Regions from separate parts of the Acidovorax sp. SRB_24 genome, predicted to be linked through region 2. Evidence: riboswitches for the same ligand, from Rfam matches in the RefSeq annotation. Region 2 holds a riboswitch; the other holds the start of a gene.
The links. A riboswitch is a leader RNA that binds a small molecule or an ion and turns the genes downstream of it on or off. The one in region 2 is predicted to bind S-adenosylhomocysteine.

Region 1 (4,704 bases), on a different contig from region 2:
CGGTGTGAGCCCCCGCGCGTTCACGCCTTCGACACAGATGACGCGCGGGTCGCTGCGCAGCCGCTCGTGCAGCTGACCGTGGCCGACATCAACACCGACCACCTGTGCCGCGCCCTGCTGCAGCAGGCAGTCGGTGAAGCCGCCCGTGCTCTGGCCCACGTCCAGGCAGCGCAGGCCGGCCACGGACAGGGTCGTGGCCTGGAGCGCCCCTTCGAGCTTGAGGCCGCCGCGCGAGAGGTACTGTGCCTCGGCGCTGTCGAGCAGCCGCACCTCGGCCACGCTCGGGATGTCGTCACCGTTCTTGGCCACCTTCTGCCAGGGCGCGCGCGGCGACAGGCGCCACTCCACACCGGCCGCAATCAGCCGCTGCGCCTGTGAGCGCGTGGCCGCATGGCCAAAATCCACCAAAAAAACATCTGCGCGCATGCATCACTCTCTCGCCCACGGGCGATAGTTTTATATCAAATTGGCCTCTAGCCCTTGCTCCGTATGCGCTGATAGCTCCTAAAAACGCATCAGCCAAGGGCGCCGGATCAGTAGCGGTAGGTGTCGGCCTTGTAGGGCCCGGTCTTTTCCACGCCGATGTAGGCGGCCTGTGCGTCGGTCAGTTCGGTCAGCATGGCGCCGACTTTCTGCAGGTGCAAGCGCGCCACTTTTTCGTCCAGCGACTTGGGCAGCACATACACCTTGCCGGCTTGGTAGGCATCGGGCTTGGTGAACAGCTCGATCTGCGCAATGGTCTGGTTGGCGAACGAAGCGCTCATGACAAAGCTCGGGTGGCCGGTGCCGCAGCCCAGGTTCACCAGACGGCCCTTGGCCAGCAGGATGATCTTCTTGCCGTCGGGGAAGGTGATGTGATCGACTTGGGGCTTGATCTCTTCCCACTCGTACTTCTCGATCGACGCCACGTCGATCTCGTTGTCGAAGTGGCCGATGTTGCAGACGATGGCCTGGTCTTTCATGGCGGCCATGTGCTCGTGGCGGATCACGTCGCGGTTGCCGGTGGTGGTGACGAAGATGTCGGCCTTGTCGGCGGCGTATTCCATCGTCACCACTTTGTAGCCTTCCATCGCCGCCTGCAGGGCGTTGATCGGGTCGATTTCGGTCACCCAGACCTGCGCGCTCAAGGCACGCAGCGCCTGCGCCGAGCCCTTGCCCACGTCGCCGTAGCCGGCCACGCAAGCCACCTTGCCGGCGATCATCACGTCGGTGGCGCGCTTGATGCCGTCGACCAGCGACTCGCGGCAGCCGTAGAGGTTGTCGAACTTGCTCTTCGTCACCGAGTCGTTGACGTTGATGGCACGGAACAGCAGCGTGCCCTTGGCGCTCATTTCATTGAGGCGGTGCACGCCGGTCGTCGTCTCTTCGGTCACGCCGATGATCTCGGCGGACTTGCGCGTGTACCAGGTCGCATCGGCGGCCAGCTTGGCGCGGATGGCGGCGAACAGGATGGTTTCTTCCTCGCTCGTGGGCTTGCCCAGCACCGAGAGGTCTTTTTCCGCGCGCTGGCCCAGGTGCATCAGCATGGTGGCGTCGCCGCCGTCGTCGAGGATCATGTTCGGACCTTCGCCTTCAGCGCCCTGAGCGCCGAACTCGAAAATGCGGTGCGTGTAGTCCCAGTAGTCGGCCAGCGACTCGCCCTTGATCGCGAACACCGGCGTGCCGCTGGCGGCGATGGCGGCGGCGGCGTGGTCCTGCGTCGAGAAGATGTTGCACGAGGCCCAGCGCACCTGCGCGCCGAGCGCCTGCAGCGTCTCGATCAGCACGGCGGTCTGGATCGTCATGTGCAGGCTGCCGGTGATGCGTGCGCCCTTCAAGGGCTGGCTGGCGGCGAATTCCTCGCGGATGGCCATCAGGCCGGGCATCTCGGTCTCGGCGATGCGGATTTCCTTGCGGCCCCAGTCGGCCAGGGCGATGTCGGTGATCGCGCAATCGGCGTTCAAGTCGGTATTCAGGCGTGCGTTCATGGTGTGCTCCAAAACGAATTCAGGAAAACCACTTGCCGGGGGAGAGAAAGAAAAGCCAAGCTCACCACACGAGAAGTGGATGAGCGTCGTTGCGGGGGGACAGGTTCCGAGCCTCACGCCCCACGCTGGTGGGAGGCGCTGCAACGCTCCTCGGAAAAGCTGGCCATTTTAGTACAGCCGCACGGCAGACCCGGCTCAGTCCGCGTGCAGCGCAGGGCCACAGCCGACACCTGCGCGGTCGGCATTCCTACAGCCGGGGCGCGCCGATGCCCTTTCAATCGACAGCGTGATCCCGGCCGATCCCTGTGACCGGCATTTCGTTCCACCTTCTTGAACAGAAAGAATCCCCGCCATGAAAAAACTGATCGCCATCGCCATCGCCTCCATCGGCCTGGCAGGCCTTGCGGCCTGCGACGTGAAGAAAACCCAGGAAGGCAATGTCACGTTGCCCAAGTACGAGGTGGAAAAAACCCAGTCGGGCGATGTCACGCTGCCCAAATACGATGTCAAGACGCCGGACGTCCACGTGACCACGGAAGAGAAGACCATCACGGTGCCCAAGGTCGAAGTCACACCGGCCAAGTAAGCGCCGCCCGGCCGCGCGCCACGCGGGGCGCGGCCCGCGGCACACGACGCGGGGATAATCGGGCGGTTCCAACCTTTTTTTGACCGTGCCGCCCGCTTCGCTGCGCGGCCCCTCCCTGCATGTCCGCACCGTTCCTTGCCGAAACCCGGCGCCGCCGCACCTTTGCCATCATTTCCCACCCCGACGCAGGCAAGACCACGCTGACGGAAAAGCTGCTGCTGTTCTCGGGCGCGATCCAGATCGCCGGCGCCGTCAAGGGCCGCAAGGCCAGCCGCCACGCCACATCCGACTGGATGGAGATCGAAAAGCAGCGCGGCATCTCGGTGGCCAGCTCGGTCATGCAGATGCTGTACCGCGACCATGTCATCAACCTGCTCGACACGCCCGGCCACAAGGACTTCAGCGAAGACACCTACCGCGTGCTCACCGCCGTCGACTCGGCGCTGATGGTGATCGACGCGGCCAACGGCGTGGAAACGCAGACGCGCCGCCTGATCGAGGTCTGCCGCCAGCGCGACACGCCCATCATCACCTTCGTCAACAAGATGGACCGCGAGGTGCGCGACCCGCTCGACATCCTCGACGAGGTCGAGCGCGAGCTGGGCATGCCCTGCTGCCCCATCACCTGGCCGGTGGGCCAGGGCAAGTCGTTCGGCGGCATCATCAACCTGCGCACGCAGAGCATGACGGTGTTCACCCCGGGCAGCGACCGCGGCCCGAAGGACTTTGAAGTCATTCCCTTAGCGCAGGCCGACAGGCTGCGGGCACGCTTCGGCCAGACCTTTGACCATGCGCTCGAGAGCATGGAACTGGCCGTCGGCGCCTCGGCCGCCTGGGACCACGAGGCCTTCCTGGCCGGCAAGCTCACGCCCGTGTTCTTTGGCTCGGGCGTCAACAACTTCGGCGTGATGGAAGTGCTCGACGCGGTGGTGGACATGTCGCCGCCGCCGGGCCCGCGCGTCAGCACGCTGCAGGTCCACAAGCAGCCGGTCATCAAGACGATCCACCCCGAAGACGAGGGCTTCTCGGGCGTGGTCTTCAAGGTGCAGGCCAACATGGACGCCAACCACCGCGACCGCATCGCCTTCGTGCGCCTGGCCTCGGGCAAGTACACGCCCGGTATGAAACTCAAGGTGCAGCGCACCGGCAAGGAACTGCGCCCGACCAGCGTCGTCACTTTCATGAGCCAGCGCCGCGAGGCGGTCGAAGAAGCCTATGCCGGCGACATCATCGGCTTCACCACGCACGGCGGCGTGCAGCTCGGCGACACCATCACCGACGGCGCGGCGCTGCAGTTCACCGGCCTGCCGTTCTTCGCGCCCGAGATGTTCATGACCGTGGTGCTGAAGAACCCGCTGCGCACCAAGCAGCTGCAGCAGGGCCTGGCCCAGCTCGGCGAGGAAGGCGCGATCCAGGTGTTCAAGCCCGACGCGGGCGGCAACATGCTGCTCGGCGCCGTCGGCCAGCTGCAGTTCGAGGTCGTGCAGCACCGCCTCAAGACCGAATACGACGCCGACATCCGCCTTGAAGGCTGCCAGTACACGGGCGCGCGCTGGATCACCGCCGACAGCAGCGCCGACCTGCGCGCCTTCACCGACGCCTACCCGCTGCGCCTGGCGCACGACGCGGCCAACACCCTGGCCTACCTGTGCACCTCGCCGTACGACGTGCGCCTGGCGCAGGAGCGCTTTCCGAAGATCCACTTCCACCCGCTGCGCGAGCACGCGGGCCTGGCGCTGGACACCAACCACTGAGCGCGCCGCCATGACAGCCTTCCTGCGCGCTCTGAGCGAATGGCCCGCGCCGGCCCCCGGCGAGCTGCTGGGCGTGCTCACCGACATCGACGACACGCTGACCACCGAAGGCCTGGTGCCGCCGCCCGTGGTGCAGGCGCTGGCCGACCTGCACGCGGCGGGCCTGCATGTGGTGCCGATCACGGGCCGCCCCGTGGGCTGGAGCGAGCCCTTTGCCCAGGCCTGGCCCGTAGACGCCATCGTGGCCGAGAACGGTGCCGTGGCGCTGCGCCGCAATGCCGGCGGTGGCCTCGACCGGCTCTACCAGCAGGACGAGGCCACGCGCACGCGCAACTTTGCGCGCATGCAGCAGGTGCTCGCCGAGATGGAGGCCACGGTGCCCGGCGCCGTGCGCGCC
Region 2 (4,704 bases):
GCGGCCTTGCTGCCTTTGCCGCTGGCGGCGGGCTGCCACGCGGACCAGGGGTGCGCCACATCGGCGTGCTGGCTGTCGAAAGGGGAGGCCATGCGGTTCTCCAGAAAAAGGGGGAAGCGCCCAGCTTAGGCGAGACCGGCATGCGCCCCGTGCCACCGCCCCGCGCACGAGGGCTTCAATGCTACTGAATCAATGGCTGTGCGCGCTGGCGGGGTAAGGGCTATAGCCTTTTTTTGCCCGATTTTTGTGCCGCGGTGCCCGGCGCCCCGGCGGCGGCGCTTTCGCCCATCAGCGCCACAAAGCGCCGCGCGCCCAGGCCCAGCGGGCGCTCCTTGGACCAGACCAGGTCCACCCACAGCTCCACGCCGTTGCTCAGGTTCTCGAACGGCATCTCGACCAGCGTGCCGGCCTCGATGCGCGGCTGCACCAGGGCACGCGGCTGCCAGCCCCAGCCCAGGCCGGCCTCGATCAGGCCGAGCGCGGCGATGTGGTTGTCGGTGCGCCAGCAGTGGCGCGCAAACACGAAGCGCGGGTCGCTGTGCGCCAGGTCGCGGCCGGCCACGACGATCTGGCGCGTGGTCGTCAGGTGCTCTTCGCGCAGGCGCGCGCTGGCGGCGGTCTCGCCGCGCGCCACCGCGGCAGCGCGCGCGGCCGCCAGCACCGGGTGCTGCGGCGCCATCACGGCGACCAGGGCCTCGGTGCCGACTTCCTGGAAGCCCTCGCGCCCGTCCATGCTGGGGCGCTCGAACACCAGCGCCAGCTGCGCGCGCCCGGTGTGCAGCAGGTCGAGCGCGTCGGCCTGCGGCGCGGCGAGCACCTCGACCTGCAGGAGCGGGTGGTCCTGCGCCAGCGCGGCCAGCGGCGCGCTCCAGGGTGCGGCCAGCAGCTCGGGGGCGATCGCCAGCGTCAGGCGCTCTTCCAGCCCCTGCGTCAGCGACAGCGCCTGCGCATTGAGCTGCTGCAGCTGCGCCGCCAGCAGCCGCGCCTGCGGCTCCAGGGCGCGCGCCGCGGCCGTCGGGCGCGGCTCGCGGCCGGCGCGCTCGAACAGCAGCACGTCCAGTTCGGCCTCCAGGTGCCCCACGGCCATGCTCACGGCCGAGGGCACGCGGCCCAGGGCGCGCGCGGCCGCCGAGAACGAGCCGCGGTCGAGCACGGCGAGAAAGACCTGGACGCTGTCGGAAGAAAATGCCATGCGCCAATTATCAGAAAAATTGAAACAAGCTGACTTTTAGTGTCAGGCAATCACACATAAAGTCGAGGCCATGTCTTCTGCCATCCCCCACCAGCGCGGCCTGCAGGGCCCCAAGCGCCGCATCGTCTACGTCACGCTCTACGAACTGATCGCCATCGCCGTGGCCACCGCCGGGCTGGCCCAGCTCACCGGCGCCGGTGCGGGCCACGCGGGCGTGGTGGCGGCTGCGTCCTCGGTCATTGCCGTGGTCTGGAACATCGTCTTCAACAGCGCCTTCGAGCGCTGGGAGGCGCGCCAGGCCGTGCGCGGGCGCAGCATCGCGCGCCGCGTCGCGCACGCGATCGGGTTCGAGGGCGGCTTGGTGTTCATGCTGGTGCCCTTGTTCGCCTGGTGGTTTGGCGTGGGCCTGTGGCAGGCCTTCGTGATGGACATCGGGCTGATGCTCTTCTTCCTCTGCTACACCTTTGCCTTCAACCTGGCGTTCGACCGGGTGTTTGGCCTGCCGGCCTCGGCGGCCTGAGCCGCGCCCGGCGCCGCAGCCCTGCGGCCGCACGGCAGCGGGCCATCCCTTAAAATGGTTGCTTTCCTCCGAGGAGCGTTGCAGCGGCAGCCCTGGCCCCGAGCCGGTAGCCGTCAGGCTCGGGTGCCGCAGCAGGCCCACCCAACGACGCTCACCTGTTTATTGCCGTTTTTTACAGGTGAGCTGTATGTCTGAAGTGTTTCCTCCTCCCCTCAAGCTGTCGGGCCTGGAGCCCGTCTCCATTGGCGCCGATTCGCTGTTCGTCAACGTGGGCGAGCGCACCAACGTCACCGGCTCGAAGGCCTTTGCGCGCCTGATCCTGAACGGCCAGTTCGAGGACGCCCTGGCCGTGGCGCGCCAGCAGGTCGAGAACGGCGCGCAGATCATCGACATCAACATGGACGAGGCCATGCTCGACAGCAAGGCCGCCATGGTGCGCTTCCTGAACCTGATCGCGTCCGAGCCCGACATCGCGCGCCTGCCGATCATGGTCGACAGCTCCAAGTGGGAGGTGATCGAGGCCGGCCTGCGCTGCATCCAGGGCAAGCCCATCGTCAACTCGATCAGCATGAAGGAGGGCGTGGACGCCTTCAAGCACCACGCGCGCCTGGTGCGCCGCTACGGCGCCGCCGCCGTGGTCATGGCCTTCGACGAAAAAGGCCAGGCCGACACCTTCGCGCGCAAGATCGAGATCTGCGAGCGCGCCTTCCGCATCCTGGTCGACGAGGTCGGCTTTCCGCCCGAGGACATCATCTTCGACCCGAACATCTTCGCGGTCGCCACCGGCATCGAGGAGCATGCCAACTACGCGGTCGAGTTCATCGAGGCCACGCGCTGGATCAAGGCCAACCTGCCGGGCGCCAAGGTGTCGGGCGGGGTTTCGAACGTGTCGTTCAGCTTCCGCGGCAACGACCCGGTGCGCGAGGCCATCCACACCGTGTTCCTGTACCACGCGATCCAGGCCGGCATGGACATGGGCATCGTCAACGCCGGCATGGTGGGCGTCTACGACGACCTCGAGCCCGAGCTGCGCGAGCGCGTCGAGGACGTGATCCTCAACCGCCGCCCCGATGCGGCCGAGCGGCTGCTCGAAGTGGCCGAGACCGCCAAGAGCGGCGCCAAGGACGAGGGCAAGAAGCTCGAATGGCGCGGCACGCCCGAGGCGCCGAAGACCGTCGAAGAGCGCCTGTCGCACGCGCTGGTGCACGGCTTCACCGACTTCATCGTCGAAGACACCGAAGAGGCCTACCAGCAGATCCTGGCGCAGGGGGGGCGCCCGCTGCACGTGATCGAGGGACCGCTGATGGCCGGCATGTCCATCGTTGGCGACCTGTTCGGCGCAGGCAAGATGTTCCTGCCGCAGGTCGTGAAGTCGGCGCGCGTGATGAAGCTCGCCGTCGCGCACCTGATCCCCTATATCGAGGAAGAAAAGCGCCAGGACGAGCTGGCCGGGCGCGACGTGCGCACGAAAGGCAAGATCGTCATCGCCACCGTCAAGGGCGACGTGCACGACATCGGCAAGAACATCGTTACCGTGGTCTTGCAGTGCAACAACTTCGAGGTCATCAACATGGGCGTGATGGTGCCCTGCCATGAAATCCTCGCGCGCGCCAAGGCCGAGGGCGCCGACATCGTAGGCCTGTCGGGCCTGATCACCCCCAGCCTCGAAGAGATGCAGTACGTGGCCGCCGAAATGCACAAGGACGACCATTTCCGCGTCAAGAAGATTCCGCTCCTGATCGGCGGCGCCACCTGCAGCCGCGTGCACACGGCCGTGAAGATCGCGCCGCACTACGGCGGCCCCGTGGTCTACGTGCCCGACGCCTCGCGCAGCGTGGGCGTGGCGCAGAGCCTGCTCGGCGACAACGTCGAGGCCTTCGTGCAAGAGGTCAACGCCGACTACGACAAGGTGCGTACCCAGCACGCCAACAAGAAGCAGACGCCGCTGTGGCCGCTGGCCAAGATCCGCGCCAACAAGACCCCGATCGACTGGAGCGGCTACCAGCCGCCGCGCCCGCGCGCGCTCGGCCGGCGTGTGTTCAAGAATTTCGACCTGAACGAACTCGTGTCCTTCATCGACTGGGGCCCGTTCTTTCAGACCTGGGACCTGGCCGGGCCGTACCCCGCGATCCTGACCGACAAGGTGGTGGGCCAGGAGGCCACGCGCGTGTTCGCCGACGGCCAGGCCATGCTGAAGAAAATCATCGACGGGCGCTGGCTCCAGGCCAGCGGCGTGCTGGGGCTGTACCCGGCCAACAGCGTGGGCGATGACATCGAGTTCTACACCGACGAGACGCGCTGCCAGGTCGCGATGACCTGGTACGGCCTGCGCCAGCAGACCGAGAAGCACACCGTGGACGGCGTGACGCGCCCGAGCCGCTGCCTGGCCGACTTCGTCGCGCCCAAGGACAGCGGCATCGCCGACTACGCCGGCATGTTCGCCGTCACGGCCGGCCTGGGGATCGAGAAGAAAGAGCAGGCCTTCATAGCCGCGCTCGACGACTACTCGGCCATCCTGTTCAAGAGCCTGGCCGACCGCCTGGCCGAGGCCTTTGCCGAGTGCCTGCACCAGCGCGTGCGCACCGACCTGTGGGGCTACGCCGGCGGCGAGCAGCTCAACAACGCCGACCTGATCGCCGAGAAGTACGCCGGCATCCGCCCCGCGCCCGGCTACCCCGCCTGCCCCGACCACAGCGCCAAGCACGACCTGTTCGCGCTCCTGCGCTGCGACGAGATCGGCATGTCGCTCACCGAGAGCCTGGCGATGTCGCCGGCCGCCAGCGTCAGCGGCTTTTACATCGGGCACCCTGAGAGCGTGTACTTCAGCGTCGGCAAGATCGGCGACGACCAGGTGCGCGACATGGCCGAGCGCCGCGGCATGCCGGAGGCCGAACTGCGCCGCCTGCTCGGGCCGAACTTGTAATTTCAGGTAAAAATAGCCTCTGGCGCTTATGGGGAAAGCGCTGAAAGCTATCACTTTGATAGTGATGAA

Region 1: another riboswitch for S-adenosylhomocysteine. It lies ahead of ahcY (adenosylhomocysteinase); the one in region 2 lies ahead of metH (methionine synthase).

Annotation. Positions count from the first base shown of each region.
Region 1 is NZ_MWOM01000036.1:29,021-33,724, forward strand. Features, by position in the region: gene B2J89_RS13285 (TlyA family RNA methyltransferase) at 1-426, opposite strand, end outside; gene ahcY (adenosylhomocysteinase) at 534-1,967, opposite strand; S-adenosyl-L-homocysteine riboswitch at 2,042-2,125, opposite strand; gene B2J89_RS13295 (hypothetical protein) at 2,320-2,553, shown strand; gene B2J89_RS13300 (peptide chain release factor 3) at 2,673-4,307, shown strand; gene B2J89_RS13305 (HAD-IIB family hydrolase) at 4,318-4,704, shown strand, end outside.
Region 2 is NZ_MWOM01000007.1:72,529-77,232, forward strand. Features, by position in the region: gene B2J89_RS04010 (PPK2 family polyphosphate kinase) at 1-92, opposite strand, end outside; gene B2J89_RS04015 (LysR family transcriptional regulator) at 221-1,192, opposite strand; gene B2J89_RS04020 (PACE efflux transporter) at 1,293-1,712, shown strand; S-adenosyl-L-homocysteine riboswitch at 1,777-1,872, shown strand; gene metH (methionine synthase) at 1,900-4,635, shown strand.